DNA from 2 places in the Veillonella sp. 6_1_27 genome. Region 1 is predicted to be linked to the other one. Evidence: riboswitches for the same ligand, from Rfam matches in the RefSeq annotation. Region 1 holds a riboswitch; the other holds the start of a gene.
What was found. Region 1 has a riboswitch for thiamine pyrophosphate ahead of thiC (phosphomethylpyrimidine synthase ThiC). Riboswitches for the same ligand answer to the same signal wherever they lie in the genome.
Positions count from the first base shown of each region.

Region 1 (7,878 bases):
ATCTTTGGATCGATTGCTTGACCAAAATCAATAGAGATAGCGCAATCCCCTACAGGTGAAATTGTAGGTTTCATATGTACCTCCTACTATAACTAGAAAGGACCATCACATTCAAGACGAACGTAATGGTGCTTTCACAGATAATTAATTAACCTAGTAACTTAGCAATGCCCTTTAAAGATGTAACACCAATGTAAGATGTTACGAGCACTACAATCCACCCTGTATAATATAAAAGTTTATTGTGTTTATATGTTCCTACGATTTCAGATTTATGAGTTGCGACAAGCATAACTGCCAATGTAACAGGTAATATTAACCCATTTACAGAACCGGCTAAAATCAATAGAGATGCTGGTTTACCAATAAAAATCAGGATACATGTAGAAATAAAGATAAATGCCATAATAGTCAATTTTTCATTTCGTTCTACCACCTTAAACAATGTTTTTAAGAAGGATACTGATGTGTAGGCAGCCCCTACTACAGAGGTCAATGCGGCACAGAAGAACACTATACCGAATAATTTATGCCCGATTTCACCAGCTCCTAAAAGAAAAGCAGAGCCAGCTGGATCCTTAGCATCTAGTACAAATCCCATAGATACCACACCAAGAACAGCTAAGAATAATAATATACGAACTAGCGCATCAACAGACATGCCCATAATCGCTGCACGACGTACATCCTTTAAATGTTCTTGACCTGTAATACCAGCATCAATAAGGCGATGACCACCAGAGAATGTTATATAGCCACCTACGGTCCCTCCAATAAGAGTTATCGTAGCAAGCCACGGATAATTCGTAGGTACTATCGCATGAGTCACTGCTGTCCCTACCGGGGGATTCGTTGAAAATGCTACATAAGCAATGAGGACGAGCATAACCGTACCGAGTACTTTAGCCGTATTATCTAGAACACCACCCATCTTCTTAGATGTAAATAGTAAGATGCCCAAAATACCACTAATAGCCGCTGCTGTTGTTGTGTCGATACCAAATATAATATTGAGGCCCATAGAAGCACCACCAATATTACCGATATTAAAGGCTAATCCACCAAGGGAAATTAAAAATGCCACTATATACCCAAGGCCTGGTAATACCTTATTCGCAATATCTTGACCGCGCATTTGGGATACACCAATAATTGTCCACACATTAAGCTGTGCAATAATAGAGAAAATAACGGATATAACGATAGCAAATGCAAAGTCTGCTTTCAGCTCATTTGTAAACGCTGCTGTTTGCAACATAAAGCCAGGCCCAATAGATGACGTGGCCATTAAGAAAGCTGCCCCTAATAGGACAGAGAAACTCGCTTTACCTGTAATTGGTTTCATAGGAACCTCCAAAATAATAATTAATCTATGTCATACTTATTGCTTAAAGCTCATACTTGCTTTTAATACTTATATTCGTATTTTCTGTTAGTATTAATTAAGCATTTATTTTAATGTTCTTAATAGTGTTATCGGTGTTGAAAATTCGCCACCGTTATACCAGCTTTTGATAGCCCTTCCCGAATATACTTTGTGAAAGCTATCGCTTCAGGATTATCTCCATGAACACATATGGAGTCAGCCACAATATCAATGGTCTTCCCCGTATTAGTAACAACCTTCCCCTTTGTAACCATCATGAGAACTCGGTCTAAAGCCTCTTGTGGGTCTTTGATGAAAGCACCTACTTCTGTACGAGGAACCAATGTTCCCTCCTCTGTGTAGCCACGATCGGCAAACACCTCCTGTATAACAGGAATACCTCGTCGCTGTGCCTCTTGAGCAATATAGCTACCGCTCAATACCATAGCCGCAATATTGGGATTTACTGCTTGTAAACCATCTAAAATTGCATCAGCTATTACAGGCGTAACACAAGCTGTATTGTAAAAGGCACCGTGTAACTTCATATGCTGTAAAATAAGGTCATGGCTATCACAAAAAGCTTGTAGTGCGCCCAGTTGGTATATCATATAGGCTTTTGCCTCCGCAGGATTTACTGCCATCGCACGACGGCCAAATCCCATCAAATCTGGATAACCAGGATGTGCCCCTACGGCTACGCCCTTTTCTTTACACATGCGGACAGTCGCATCCATAATAAGAGGATCTCCAGCGTGCCAACCACAAGCAATATTAGCACTTGTTACGTGATTTAATACTTCACTATCCATACCTAATGTATAATTACCAAAACTTTCGCCTAAATCACTATTTAAATCTACATAATGAGACATATACTATTACCTCTCCATCTTCATCTATTTTATAAATTCTATAGAATATCGAATTTAATGATACGATTATACTAAATAAACCTATATCTTAGCAAGGATATTTATCAAATCTACAAAATTATTTTATAAATACAAAAACCACAAGATTAAAATCTTGTGGTTTGTATGTATACTCTTTTTTATCTGACCCTACTATATCCCATCATGAGCTCATAAATAGTATTTTGTATATTATCCGATTCTGTTATTTCAGAAACGGCACAAATAAAATCGGGATGCACTTGCCAAACGGTATCAGCATTTGTGGTTTTAATGCCCCCAATAGCAACAATGGGAGCCTTACTAAACTGCTTTGCCCAATATATATAAGAAATGCCTACAGGATTAGCATTGGGTTTTGTTTGTGTAGAAAAAATAGGCCCTACCCCAATATTACCTATAGTAAATGTATCCAATATATCAATTACCTCCTACAAAGCTAACGATTTCTAATCTGTCAGCAGCCGTTAATTTAGTGGTTGTATATGCTTCCTTACTAAGAATCTCTCCATTAAGCTCAACTACAAAGTGTTTACCAGAATAGCCTAATTCATCAAGAATCAAATGAAGTTGCTCACCTACAACATACTTTGGCTCTCCATTAACAATCAAATCCATAATGACCTCCCATATGAAAAAGCTTATAAAATATCAATATATTCTTCTTGTAAAGCTTTATTCATACTGCGTACAGCACAAAACTTGCCACACATCGAACAGGTTTCACTATGGTCTTCCTCCGGTGCTCTACTTTCACGAATAGAACGAGCCCGTTCAGGATCAAGGGCACAAGCATATTGTGCCTTCCAATCGAGAACTTGACGTGCCTTAGCCATAGTGTCATCTATATCTCTTGCATTAGGAATACCACGAGCAATATCTGCAGCATGCGCCGCTATTTTGAAAGCCATAATTCCGTCTTTTACATCATCTGCATTTGGTAAGGCTAAATGTTCCGCTGGTGTAACGTAGCATAAGAAGGATGCACCATACATACCCGCTACAGCGCCACCAATAGCAGCCGTAATATGGTCATAGCCTGGAGCAATATCTGTGACGAGCGGTCCCAACACATAGAATGGCGCTCCATCACACAAGGACTCTTGTATCTCCATATTCATTTGTATTTGATGTAAAGGTACATGCCCAGGTCCTTCAATCATAGCTTGTACACCATATTGTTTCGCTCGTTTTGCCAATTCACCAAGCCTTACAAGCTCTTCAATTTGGCACACATCAGTGGCATCCGCCAAGCAACCTGGACGACAAGCATCACCTAAAGACAACGTAACATCATATTCTTTGCAAATCTTTAAGATTTCATCATAGTATTCGTAGAATGGATTTTCATGGCCTGTCATGCTCATCCACGCAAATACCAAACTACCTCCGCGGCTAACAATATTAAGCAACCGTTTATGATTCTTGATTTGATCTATTGTTTTTCTCGTAATACCACTGTGGATAGTAATAAAATCTACACCATCTTGAGCGTGTAATCGGATAGTGTCCAAGAAGTCTTGAGCCGTTAATTCACCTAAATCTTTTTGATGATGAATGACACTATCATAAATAGGCACCGTACCAATCATTACTGGTGATGTCTCGATTAATTTACGTCTAAAAATACGAGTATCACCATGAGTTGAAAGATCCATGATTGACTCTGCTCCAAGTCGAATAGCTCGATTAACCTTTTCAATTTCGCTATCATAATCAGTAACGTCTTTTGATGTACCTAAATTAACATTGACTTTAGTTCTAAGACGCTTACCAATCCCCTCTGGCGAAATGCTAGTATGTTGCTTGTTACAAGGAATAACAACCTTGCCTGAGGCCACTAGGGAACGTAATACCTCTTCATCCATACGTTCTTTTTCCGCGACAACTTTCATTTCCTTCGTAACTACACCAGCCACAGCCGATTCCAATTGTGTCATAAACATTTTTACATCCTCCTATATAAAAGACATATATAGTTAGGTATGCAAAAATGGGTATCGAACAAAATGATCGATACCCATATTAAGTATTAGCGTGCTTCCTACGCGGGCATGATCCCGATCAGGTATAAAGGTCAGGTGCTCGCAGCCCTTTCTCAGCCTATATAATAGGCTCCCTTGCATACTCACTATATAATTATGCTATTAATATTACTACTTTATTCAGATTTGTCAAATGATTATTCCGACACTTTTACGTCTATTATTTATTTCTCAGCCTTATCTTGGTCTTTGCTATCATCGGAATCTGCTTTTTCAGAGATTACAATATGACCATCCTTAACATCGGCAAGCAAGTGTTTAGCATCGATGTGATCCAAGTAGAAATCAGTTACATTATCGCGGATTTCAGATTCGATAACACGACGTAATGGACGAGCGCCCATAGTTTTGTCATACCCTTGTTCCATCAACAATTCTTTAGCTGCATCTGTTACATCAAGAGTGATATCTTTTTTAGCTAAAGTTTTATTCACTTGATCAAGCATCAAATCTACAATTTTTTTCAAATCTTCTTTGCTCAATTGATTGAACTCGATAACTGCGTTGAAGCGATTCAAGAACTCTGGACGGAAGAATGGAGCGATGCGTTCCATTACATCTACTTTATTTTCATCATCATTGTCATTACCATAACCAAAACCCGCATTGGATGTAGCGATGATAACGGTATTTTTAAAGTTTACTGTGTTACCTTGACCATCTGTTAAGCGACCATCGTCCAATACTTGTAAAAGTAATGTAATAACTTGAGGGTCTGCTTTTTCGATTTCATCGAATAATACGATGGAATAAGGATTACGACGTACGCGTTCAGTCAATGTGTTAGAGTTATCTTCATAACCAACATAACCAGCTGTAGCACCGATTAATTTAGATACGGCTGTGCGATCACTATATTCGGACATATCCAAGCGAATGATTGCATCTTTGTTACCAAACATATCTAGAGCTAATTGTTTAGCTAATTCTGTTTTACCAACGCCAGTAGGACCTACGAATAAGAAGCTACCGATTGGACGGTTGCCTTCGTCAAAGCCTGCACGGTTACGACGAATTGCTTTAGATACAGCTTCTACTGCTTTATCTTGACCAATTACATGAGCTTCTAAACGAGATTTCATGTCTTTCAAGCGCTCGATATCGGATGCACCCATTTGAGATACAGGGATACCTGTCATTCTTTCAACGGCTTCTGCTACATCGTTAACCTTAGCCACTACCTTTTGATTTTCTGTATGGTTATCAAGCTCTGCTTGTAACTTTTGAATACGCATTTTTTCATTAATCGCAGATTCATAGTCTTCTTTTTGAGCATATTCCTCTTGTTTTGCTTTAGCATCAGCAATATCTGCTTCCAATGTTTTAATATCTGTTACAGGATGTTGAGATGCCAAGTGAGCTGCTGTTACATCGATTAAATCAATGGCTTTATCAGGCAAGCTACGTTGTGGAATATACTGTACGGAATAATCTACAGCTGCTTTCAACACCGCATCTGGCAATTCAATATTATGATGCGCTTCGTACAATGGACGAATGCCTTGTAAGATTTTGAAAGTATCCTCTGCAGATGGCGCGTTTACCTTTACCTCATTAAAACGACGAGCGAGAGCCGCGTTTTTCATGATTGTATTACGGTATTCATCTTGTGTTGTAGCACCAATTACAGTCATTTCACCACGAGACAAGGCAGGTTTTAAGATATCTGCCAAGCCTTTGGAGCCTTGACCATCACCGGTAGAACCAGCACCCAAAATTTGGTGGATTTCGTCGAAGAACAAAATAATATTGCCAGCGGCTTTTACCTCTTTAATAAGGTTTTGAATATTTTCTTCGAAAGAACCACGGTATTGAGTACCAGCTTCCAATCCGGAAATATCGATGGAAATGATCTCTTTATTTTTAATAGCTGCTGGAACATCACCATTTACAATAGCTTGTGCCAAGCCTTCTACTACTGCAGTTTTACCAACACCAGCATCACCTACAAGTACAGGATTATTTTTAGTACGACGTGCTAAGATTTCTGCTGTTTCTTGGATTTCTTTGTTACGACCAATGACAGGATCAAGTTTACCATCACGAGCTTGTTGAGTTAAGTTTGTCCCCAAACGAGCAAGGATTCCATCTTGTTTAATTTTACCTTGTTGCGCAGCTTGAGCAGCTTGCATTTCTTCATTAGATGGTAAGCGACCAGTTTGACGATAAAACGCAAACTCTTCTGGAGTTACTTCACGACCATTAATCTTATAACTACGTCGTTCCGTGGAATAACCACCCATATTACCCATCAATTGATTAAACAAATCATTCATGCTAGAAAATTCATTACCAAAGTTATTAAAGTTGTTGTTCATATATATTACCCCCTCATACATCATAGAGTTTAACTATTTGACTAATACTATTTTTACTGGGTTTATTTACCCTACGACATTATAATAACCCTCAAAAGTCAAAAAGTCAATATATCAAAGTGTAATTTTTTGACTTTTATTTTGACTAATTTGATTTATATGGAATAAACACAGATAAATATTAGCTTTATAGCGGGTAATTAATTTTGAACTTTTAAGTTTTTTATGTAAAAACAAAAAGACCATTCGATGAATGGTCTTTTATTAATAATATTACTTTGATTTTTTATATTCTGATCTAAATCCATCACGAAGTACAGCATAACGTAACAAATTTCTTATAAAGGATTGTACATTAGGATTTCGCCACTCTAACAAACGAGACCTATCTAGGCAACCTAAATGTATTCTATCATTTTTTACTAATTCAGGAGCTCTTTTTTGAACATAAGCAAGTAATTCTTTTTTAGGTAACGCTCCATCTCGCCCTCTTGTTATAGCACCATTGTGTGTAATTTCAATCATATTAGTATCGCTATCAAACTGACAAAATTTATCCAAATTCAACTGTAATGAATGATGTCTAGTCTCTTTATTTGTTATAGATATATTCAATTGAGTTCTACCGATGCTATTGCCCCAATGGGGATCATTTTCAGTATGTGCGGTAGCACATATACTAATCCCCAAAACCTGATCTTTCCCTTCATAATCCTGGGCGATAAATAAACGTGTCCAATTTTGATAAGACCCTCCTCCTCTGTTTCCAAAAAAAGTGAAGCCTCTAAAGCAATCTTCCATTACACCTATTTTTTCTAAAATCTTCGGAGATGAAATCTTCTTTAATAATAGTAAATTTAAAAAATTAAGGTAAAACTCATAATTTTCTTCAGGACTATCCTCCCCGATATATCCCATATTCAAAAATTTATTTTGCAACCTTTTTGATTTGATATCCTCAAACGTATATGGTTTATCTTTGTTTGCCTTAATAAACTTCACTTTAGATTTTAAAAGCTCTTGATAAGTCGGAATTTTATTGACTTCTTTATATCTACCATTCTTAAATTGATAAACCACAGCATTGATACCATTAATAAGCATGATATATTCAGCATCTAATACATCCCTATATCTTATCGCTTGATCTAATACCATATTACATTCAACATCAATATGAGAAGCTTTACACTCTATTACCAATAAAACTTCTTCTTGGTTATCATCACGATAAA
Region 1 covers NZ_GG770217.1:20,748-28,625, forward strand. The annotation lists gene pxpB (5-oxoprolinase subunit PxpB) at 1-74, opposite strand, end outside; gene HMPREF0874_RS07115 (NRAMP family divalent metal transporter) at 149-1,345, opposite strand; gene HMPREF0874_RS07120 (LamB/YcsF family protein) at 1,474-2,241, opposite strand; gene HMPREF0874_RS07125 (thiamine phosphate synthase) at 2,421-2,696, opposite strand; gene thiS (sulfur carrier protein ThiS) at 2,701-2,898, opposite strand; gene thiC (phosphomethylpyrimidine synthase ThiC) at 2,922-4,226, opposite strand; TPP riboswitch at 4,305-4,412, opposite strand; gene HMPREF0874_RS07140 (ATP-dependent Clp protease ATP-binding subunit) at 4,490-6,643, opposite strand; gene HMPREF0874_RS07145 (type I restriction enzyme HsdR N-terminal domain-containing protein) at 6,917-7,878, opposite strand, start outside.

Region 2 (7,878 bases), 140 kb from region 1:
TCCCCTACTTGAGCACCTTTATTTTTCCAAATCTGATTTGGATTTACTTGACCAGTCACAGACAGCCCAAAGATAGGTTCCTTATTTTCAATGCTGTGTCCACCTACAATGGCTGCACCAGACTCGGCTACAATCGAACCAGCCCCATTTAACACATCCGTCAAAATACCTTGCTCGACGAGAGGAACCGGAAAGCCTACAATATTCATCGCGGTTAAAGGGGTTCCACCCATAGCATACACATCGCTTAGTGCATTGGCAGCTGCAATTTTACCAAATAAACCAGGATCATTAACCATAGGTGTAAAGAAATCTAAGGTTTGCACCAATGCAAAGGTATCAGAGATTTGATATACACCTGCATCATCAGCACCAGTCATATCTGCGAGAACATGCTCGTTAGTAACGGGTGTTACAGCTTTTAGCACACGGTTCAATATATGAGGCCCAATCTTACACGCACAGCCTCCACTTGTCACATAATCAGTAAGTCGTACCATAATTTCTCCTTACTCATTTTCCGGCAATCGAGAGACGATTTTCTTAACAGCCTTTTCAAATTTAGGGCGCGGCATCAAGAGTTGATGACCACAGCCATTACATACGATGAGAAAGTCTGTGCCAATTCGCTTAACTTCCCACTCGTCACTGCCACAAGGATGTGATTTTTTCATCTTCACTACATCGCCTACGTAATATCTAACAAATGCCATGGCGCCTCCTTTAACTTCTGTCAGTATTTATATATTTATTATACATAAAATAGTTGGTTCTATAAATATATCCTGATTCTATAGTTCAATCGTCTATTATATAACCATAAAATTTTCGCCCTAAATATATAATGTACAGATTTGATATGTCTGCTGTTCTTATAATTAAAACCATAACACAAGAAAAATACTATTATATAATCACCAAAAGATCACAAAAATGTTTAGTTTAATCATTATATTTTATAGGGAAATATTAGTGCATCTAAAGAAATTAACATTAATAACTAAACAATAATGATTTTTTATTTAGTTATCATTCTCAATATCAAAATAGAGATTTTTTATAAATCCCATACTATTCAATCTTTATAAACCCACATTTTTACTGCATTGATAATATTTATCATTTAGAAAATTTTCGAAATAAATTTTACAAAAAGACTTGCATTTCTCATTTAGTATGTTACAATATAGTCAACAATGATTATTCGTTAAGTATACGGATAACACATTGTATATAAAACTGTTAAGACGGCAAGTGCCGAAATACACAAATAAGTAAGTACTATTTTAAGAGTTAGGCAAGTGTCTATTTGATCTAAGAATAAGTTTTCTTACTAAGGCGAAGTCGCCCTCGAAATTGATAGAATAAGTATTCTATTCCATTGCATTCACAACCAAGTGGTTATGAATATATACGTTAAGTAACAATTTTGAAAATTATCGTAAGTACAAAGGAGTATTAAAATGGCAGAATTAAAAGGTTCTAACACTGAAAAAAATCTTCAAGCAGCATTTGCTGGCGAATCCCAAGCATTCCAAAAATATACATTCTACGCTAGTGCAGCTCGTAAAGCTGGCATGAACGAAATCGCTGACTATTTCGAAGAAACAGCTCACAACGAATCTGCACATGCTAAATTGTGGTTCAAAGCTCTTCATGGTGGCGATATTTCCGCTGATATCGAAGCTAACCTTCGCGATGCAGCAGCTGGTGAAAACTACGAACATACTACAATGTACAAAGAATTCGCTGACGAAGCTGAAAAAGAAGGCTTTGCTAAAATCGCTTTCCAAATGCGCGAAGTTGGTAAAATCGAAGCTCGTCATGAAGCTCGTTACCTTGCATTAGCAGCTCAAGTATCCGGTAACAAAGTATTCCACAATGACGAACCAGTAGCTTGGATCTGTGCTAACTGTGGTTACGTACACGTTGGTGAAGAAGCTCCAAAAATTTGCCCTGTATGTGCACATCCACAAGCTTTCTTCCACCGTTTCGTTGAATCCATCTAATCTGTAAGTACGACACTAACTAGATTAATAACCTGTAAGTACAGATTTTAATAAAACTATACCTGTAAGTATAATCTAAACTTACAGTAAGTACTGACAACTTCCTTAACAAAAAGACGATGACATTTGTCATCGTCTTTTTTTGCATTCTTTTGTTAGATTTTTATTTTGTCTACTATATTTTATTCTATTCACTATAATATGTTTTTTATTTCCTTTGTATAGTGCTTATTATTTACTATTGAGTTATAAAAACATATCACTTAATATTATCTACTAAATTTTTAAATTCTTCTGCTGCTTCATATGGATTATCTGCATGAGCAATAGCAGATATTACGGCTACTCCACTGGCACCAGCTTGCAAAACAGGCGTTGCGTTATCTAAGGTAATACCCCCAATACCAACGCACGGTAATGTTAGACCTTCTGCTCGTAACTCAGTAATACGATCTGGTCCGCATGGCTCTTGAGCATCAGGTTTGCTACTTGTGGCATACATAGGACCTACACCGACACAATCTGCATACACTACATCAGTCTTATGAAGTTCCTCCACAGAATGAATGGATATACCAACAACCTTATTTCCTACAAGATTACGAACGTCTTCTAAACGCATATCCTCTTGTCCTACGTGAACACCATCAGCATTAACAGCCACTGCTAAATTTACATCGTCATTAATAATATAAAGCACATTATACATAGCACAAATTTCTTTTAACTGCTGAGCTAATTCTAGTTTCTGTTGCCCTTCTAATGTTCCTGTGCCCTTCTCTCTAAACTGAAAGCATGTCACGCCACCCCGACAAGCAGCTTCAACAGTTTCCAATAAATGTCTTTCATTAAATCCTACATCCTGTGTACCACTAATAAAATATACCTTTAATTGATCGGGTACAACTACGGGCCGTATTCTATTTCCAGATAAAAGCATCGCATCATCGAATTCATATAAGGCATCCATAAATGCCACACTAAAGCTGCCAGGTTTTACACCGCTCACCTTAACCGCACTTTCACCAGCAAGTCCATAGTAAGCCAGTGCATACGCAAGAAACTCACCGATAGACATGTTATGCATGAATGGATAATAGGAACTAAAGAATGCAGCTAAGACAGCCCCTAATAGACAGCCGGTCCCTGTTACCGCTGTCATGATTGGATGACCATGAGGAACTGCAAATACACGAGTTCCATCAGAAACGTAGTCCTCTTCGCCCGTTGCGACAACAGGACAATTAATTTGGCGTGCAAGACGATACGTTATAATTGCGCTATCCTCAACTTGTGCCCCATCTACGCCCTTACCAGAGAGAGAACTGTCAATCTTATGATTTGTATTAAGAGCATCATAGATGGCTTTAATTTCACTTTGGTTCCCTCGTAGCAACGAAATAGCACCGGTTTTAATCAAGTCTAAAACAACAGATAATCGATAAGCTCCGGCGTGACAGCCCACAGGGTCTAGCACAATAGGTACCTCATGAGCCTTCGCTAATTTAATAGCCTCTTTGTAATAGGTAACCTTATCTGGTGTAACTGTCCCAATATTAATGAGTAGAGCCGCAGCATGAACGATAAGATCTTTTAAATCTTCGCTACACTCACTCATTACGGGTGATGCACCGATGGCTAGTAAACCATTAGCCGTAAAGGTCCGCACCACATCATTGGTAATACAAATAACAAGAGGATTTTTTTTGCGTAGAGTCTCTAATATATTCAGTTCGGGCCAATTTGAACCATTTATATTTGGATTGTTGTAGATCATATAACTATCTCCTCTAGTCATTTTTCAAAAGTTCATCCATCGTTTGAGGGCCATTTACCAATAAACCATAAGCCATATGATTAACAGGTCCACAGCCATGACCAAGTGCAGGGTTATGTTTAATAGCTAGAGCGATATAGTCCTTTGCAATACCAATAGCATCCATTACATCACGTCCTTTAGCGAGCTCTGCCGTAATAACTGCTGAGAAGGTACAGCCCGTACCGTGAGTATGAACAGTATCATATTTAGGACTCGTCCACGTACGCACATCTCCATCTTTGGTGAAAGCATAATCCGTAGCATCATCTCCAATATGGCCGCCTTTTATAATAACCACTCGAGGTCCTAATTCATGTAAAATACGCTTAGCTGCTATTGTGATGTCACTTTCACAAGAGATAGACATGTCTGCTAACACCTCTGCCTCGCTACGATTAGGTGTAATGACTGTGGCGACCGGAATGAGTTTAGATTTTAAGAAATCGACGGCCTCATCCGATACAAGTCGATCACCGCTAGTGGCAATCATAACTGGATCCATCACATAAGGGATGTTCTTACTCACATACGGATAGATGAGATCCATCATCTCTGGTAAAGCAATCATGCCTGTCTTAACGGCTTGAGGAAGAATATCTGAATATACATCGTGTAACTGTTTTTCTATGCTTTCTAGCGATAAGTGTTCTACGTGGTGAACCCCTGTTGTATTTTGGGCTACTACGGAGGTAACCACTGCCATACCATATACATGGCGGCTTTGGAATGATTTTAGATCGGCCATAATGCCAGCGCCACCACTAGGGTCAGTACCGGCAATTGTCAATGCAGTATGTAATTTCATTATGCCTCCTTGTGTAGCAGATTACGTCGAGATAAGATTTGTAATACCACGAAACCAATACAGGCGCCTCCAATAGAACTCATGGAGAAGGATGTAATCAAGGTCAACAAGGCCAATGGTTTGCCTAATAGGAAATGAGCAATCGGATAGCTCACAAGAGCACCAATAATCCCTGTACCGATGATTTCTCCTAGAGCCGCCGCCCATATGGCATTGTACTTCTTATATAGATACGCAGATAACCAAGCGCCAATCATACTGCCTGGAAAGGCTAAGGGAGAACCTAGCGCTAGTACATTACGTAAACAAGAGGTACTAAAGGCTGCGCCTACAGAGAATCTCGCCCCAACTATAACGGCTAAGATCACATTTATCATATGTTGAAATGGAAAAATTCGGGCCGGGCCAATGGGAATCGACGTAGTTGATAAGACGACACCTAAGGCTACACATATACTAGCAATAATCAGTTTTTTCATAATACCTCCAACTAAATAAAAATGAGACCACCTCAAATGGAATGGTCTCGTAATAATTTAGTATTATGTTTCACTCCACTTCCCTACGCCAGTATTATCTGGATCAGGTCTAGGGTTTTGAATGGTCAATCTCAGCAAAAGCACCCCTAGTGGCAATATATATTTATACTCTAGTTATAACATCATTATACAATCTATGCAACAAAAGAATTGACGGTTCCCGCACCACCTCGTATAATGAAACCATAATGGGGTGCTCACAAGAGTGGGCTGAGAGTAAGCTAATGCTTTAACCCATAACCTGATTTGGATAATGCCAACGTAGGGAACATAGAGGATTAATAGCCGAGTTCCTGTGAGCTCGGCTTTTTCTATGACTTCCTGGCAAGGAGGACGTATGAAAGATACACACATTACACAATCACAGTTTGCCATGATATGGTTTGGTGCCGCCCTATCTATAGCAGAGATCATGACCGGTACCTATCTGGCACCCTTAGGCCTCACCCAAGGACTATATGCCATCATCTTAGGCCATATCATCGGCGGTATTCTGCTCTTTGGAGCTGGCCTCATCGGTGGCCGCTTGCGGCAAGGCAGTATGAACACGACAGCCTTTAGCTTTGGCCCACTAGGGGCAAAGGGCTTTGCCTTTTTAAATATGATCCAACTCATCGGTTGGACTAGTATCATGATTTACGATGCCATGCTTGCCTTACAAGAACTGGCGCCTCTATCTCCTATGATTTGGACTATTGCTATTGGGGCGCTCGTCATTTTATGGCTCTTCATCGGTCTTCACAATACAGGCTATATTCAAGCCATCGTATCTGTTTTATTACTAGGCCTCACACTCTACATGGGAGTTCACATGATTTCTCAATGGCCTAGTGACAGTAGCCTCATGACTAACGGCAATATGAGCTTTATAGCAGCCCTTGAGCTATCAATCGCTATGCCCTTATCTTGGCTACCTCTCATCAGTGATTATACCCGTGAAAGTAACAATCCTTTCTCCGCATCACTAACAAGTGCTACCATCTACACCGTAACGAGCGTCGCCATGTACACCTTAGGTCTTAGCGCGGCGATCTTCGGCGGTGGGGACTCTATCATTACTATTATGATGAACGCAGGCCTTGGTCTTACAGGGCTCATCGTCATCATCTTCTCAACAGTAACTACGACCTTTATGGACGCTTACTCAGCTGGTGTATCTAGTACGACCATCTATAATGGAGCATCTAGCAAAGGTGTAGCTGCTATCATAACCATTGTCGGCAGCATTGCAGCTATCCTATATCCGATGGACGATATTACAGAATTCCTATATCTCATCGGATCCGTCTTTGCTCCAATGATTGCCATCTTGTTGGCAGACTATTTTGTCAATCGCCAACCAGTCAAAAGTTTGTCCGCCTATCTCCTACGAGGTCTAATCTGGGCTGTATCCGTTGGCTTATATCACTATATGTTACATAGTGAAAGTACAATAGGTGCTACGCTTCCATCCTTTGTTATGGCATTCATCGTAACCGTTATCGTAGGCTGTATAAGCAAAACAGCTAATTCAACTATAGAAAGTAAACTATAATAGAAAGAACCTCCTTCATTACTTATGAAGGAGGTTCTTTTATATTAAATAAAACTTGAGCATATTACAATAAACGTTAATATCTATATTCCTAAAGTATAACTCCTAAAAATAAACCATGGTTATTTAGAAATCACAATGAGCCCGTCTTCACAGGTCCAATGTCTATCTCCTACAGCTTCTACTTCGCTTTCATCATGGGTAACCCATACACATGGCACATCCCATTCGCGAATAATGGAAACAAGATCCTCTCGAACATGCTTACGTAAATTCCAATCTAGTGCAGATAATGGTTCATCAAGAAGCAAGATGGTTGGTTTAGAGTAAAGAGCACGCCCCAATGCAACGCGTTGCTGCTCACCGCCAGATAAGCTACCTGCTTTCGTTTTACGATATTTCTCAAGGCCTAAACGTTTTAATAAGCTATCACACATCTCTGGCGTGCCTCGTTTACTATAGGTAATATTATGTTCCACCGATAAATGTGGAAATACGATATTACCTTGTGGCATATAGCCAACCTGACGTTCTTGAGCAGGTACCCAGATTTTTTTGTCACGATCAACCCATATAGTTTCATCATGTTGAATGCTACCTGTAGTCGGTTTTACAAGCCCTGCAATACACTTAATAAATGTACTTTTACCACTGCCAGATTGGCCTGTTAACACGGTAATACCAGAAGAAAGTACACCATCAGCTTTCACAGTTACAGAAGGCCTAGCTACAGTAAAGGAAAATGTAATCATCAGACCTCCTAATTATTATCAATGTGGCGGAATAAAGAGCCCTTTGTGATGAGGTGAATCCCGCTCAACAACGCCAATGTAAGAACACATATATATATAACTAATTCAAAGGCATCCATGTACTGCCCTGCCTCTACATAAGAGTAGATAGCAAGTGGCATGGTGCGTGTTACCCGTGGAATATTACCGGCAATCAAAATTGTAGCTCCAAATTCGCCCATAGCACGACAAAATGCTAAAATACTGCCCGTCAAAATGCCTTTCCAAGCGAGTGGTACAGAAATAGTAAAAAAGATACGTAACTCTGAAGCACCCAATGTGCGCGCTACGTCCTCCATATTATGATCGACAGATTGTAATGCAGAACGCACCGTCTGATAAAATAATGGAAACGCAATAACTGAAGATGCTACCACCGCC
Region 2 covers NZ_GG770217.1:161,023-168,900, forward strand. The annotation lists gene selD (selenide, water dikinase SelD) at 1-500, opposite strand, end outside; gene HMPREF0874_RS07795 (DUF951 domain-containing protein) at 510-713, opposite strand; gene rbr (rubrerythrin) at 1,464-2,009, shown strand; gene thiM (hydroxyethylthiazole kinase) at 2,269-3,786, opposite strand; gene thiD (bifunctional hydroxymethylpyrimidine kinase/phosphomethylpyrimidine kinase) at 3,800-4,633, opposite strand; gene thiW (energy coupling factor transporter S component ThiW) at 4,633-5,112, opposite strand; TPP riboswitch at 5,176-5,270, opposite strand; TPP riboswitch at 5,352-5,457, shown strand; gene cytX (putative hydroxymethylpyrimidine transporter CytX) at 5,510-6,706, shown strand; gene HMPREF0874_RS07825 (ATP-binding cassette domain-containing protein) at 6,829-7,458, opposite strand; gene modB (molybdate ABC transporter permease subunit) at 7,467-7,878, opposite strand, start outside.
Region 2: linked by a shared signal. The riboswitch ahead of thiW (energy coupling factor transporter S component ThiW) and the one ahead of thiC (phosphomethylpyrimidine synthase ThiC) in region 1 are both predicted to bind thiamine pyrophosphate.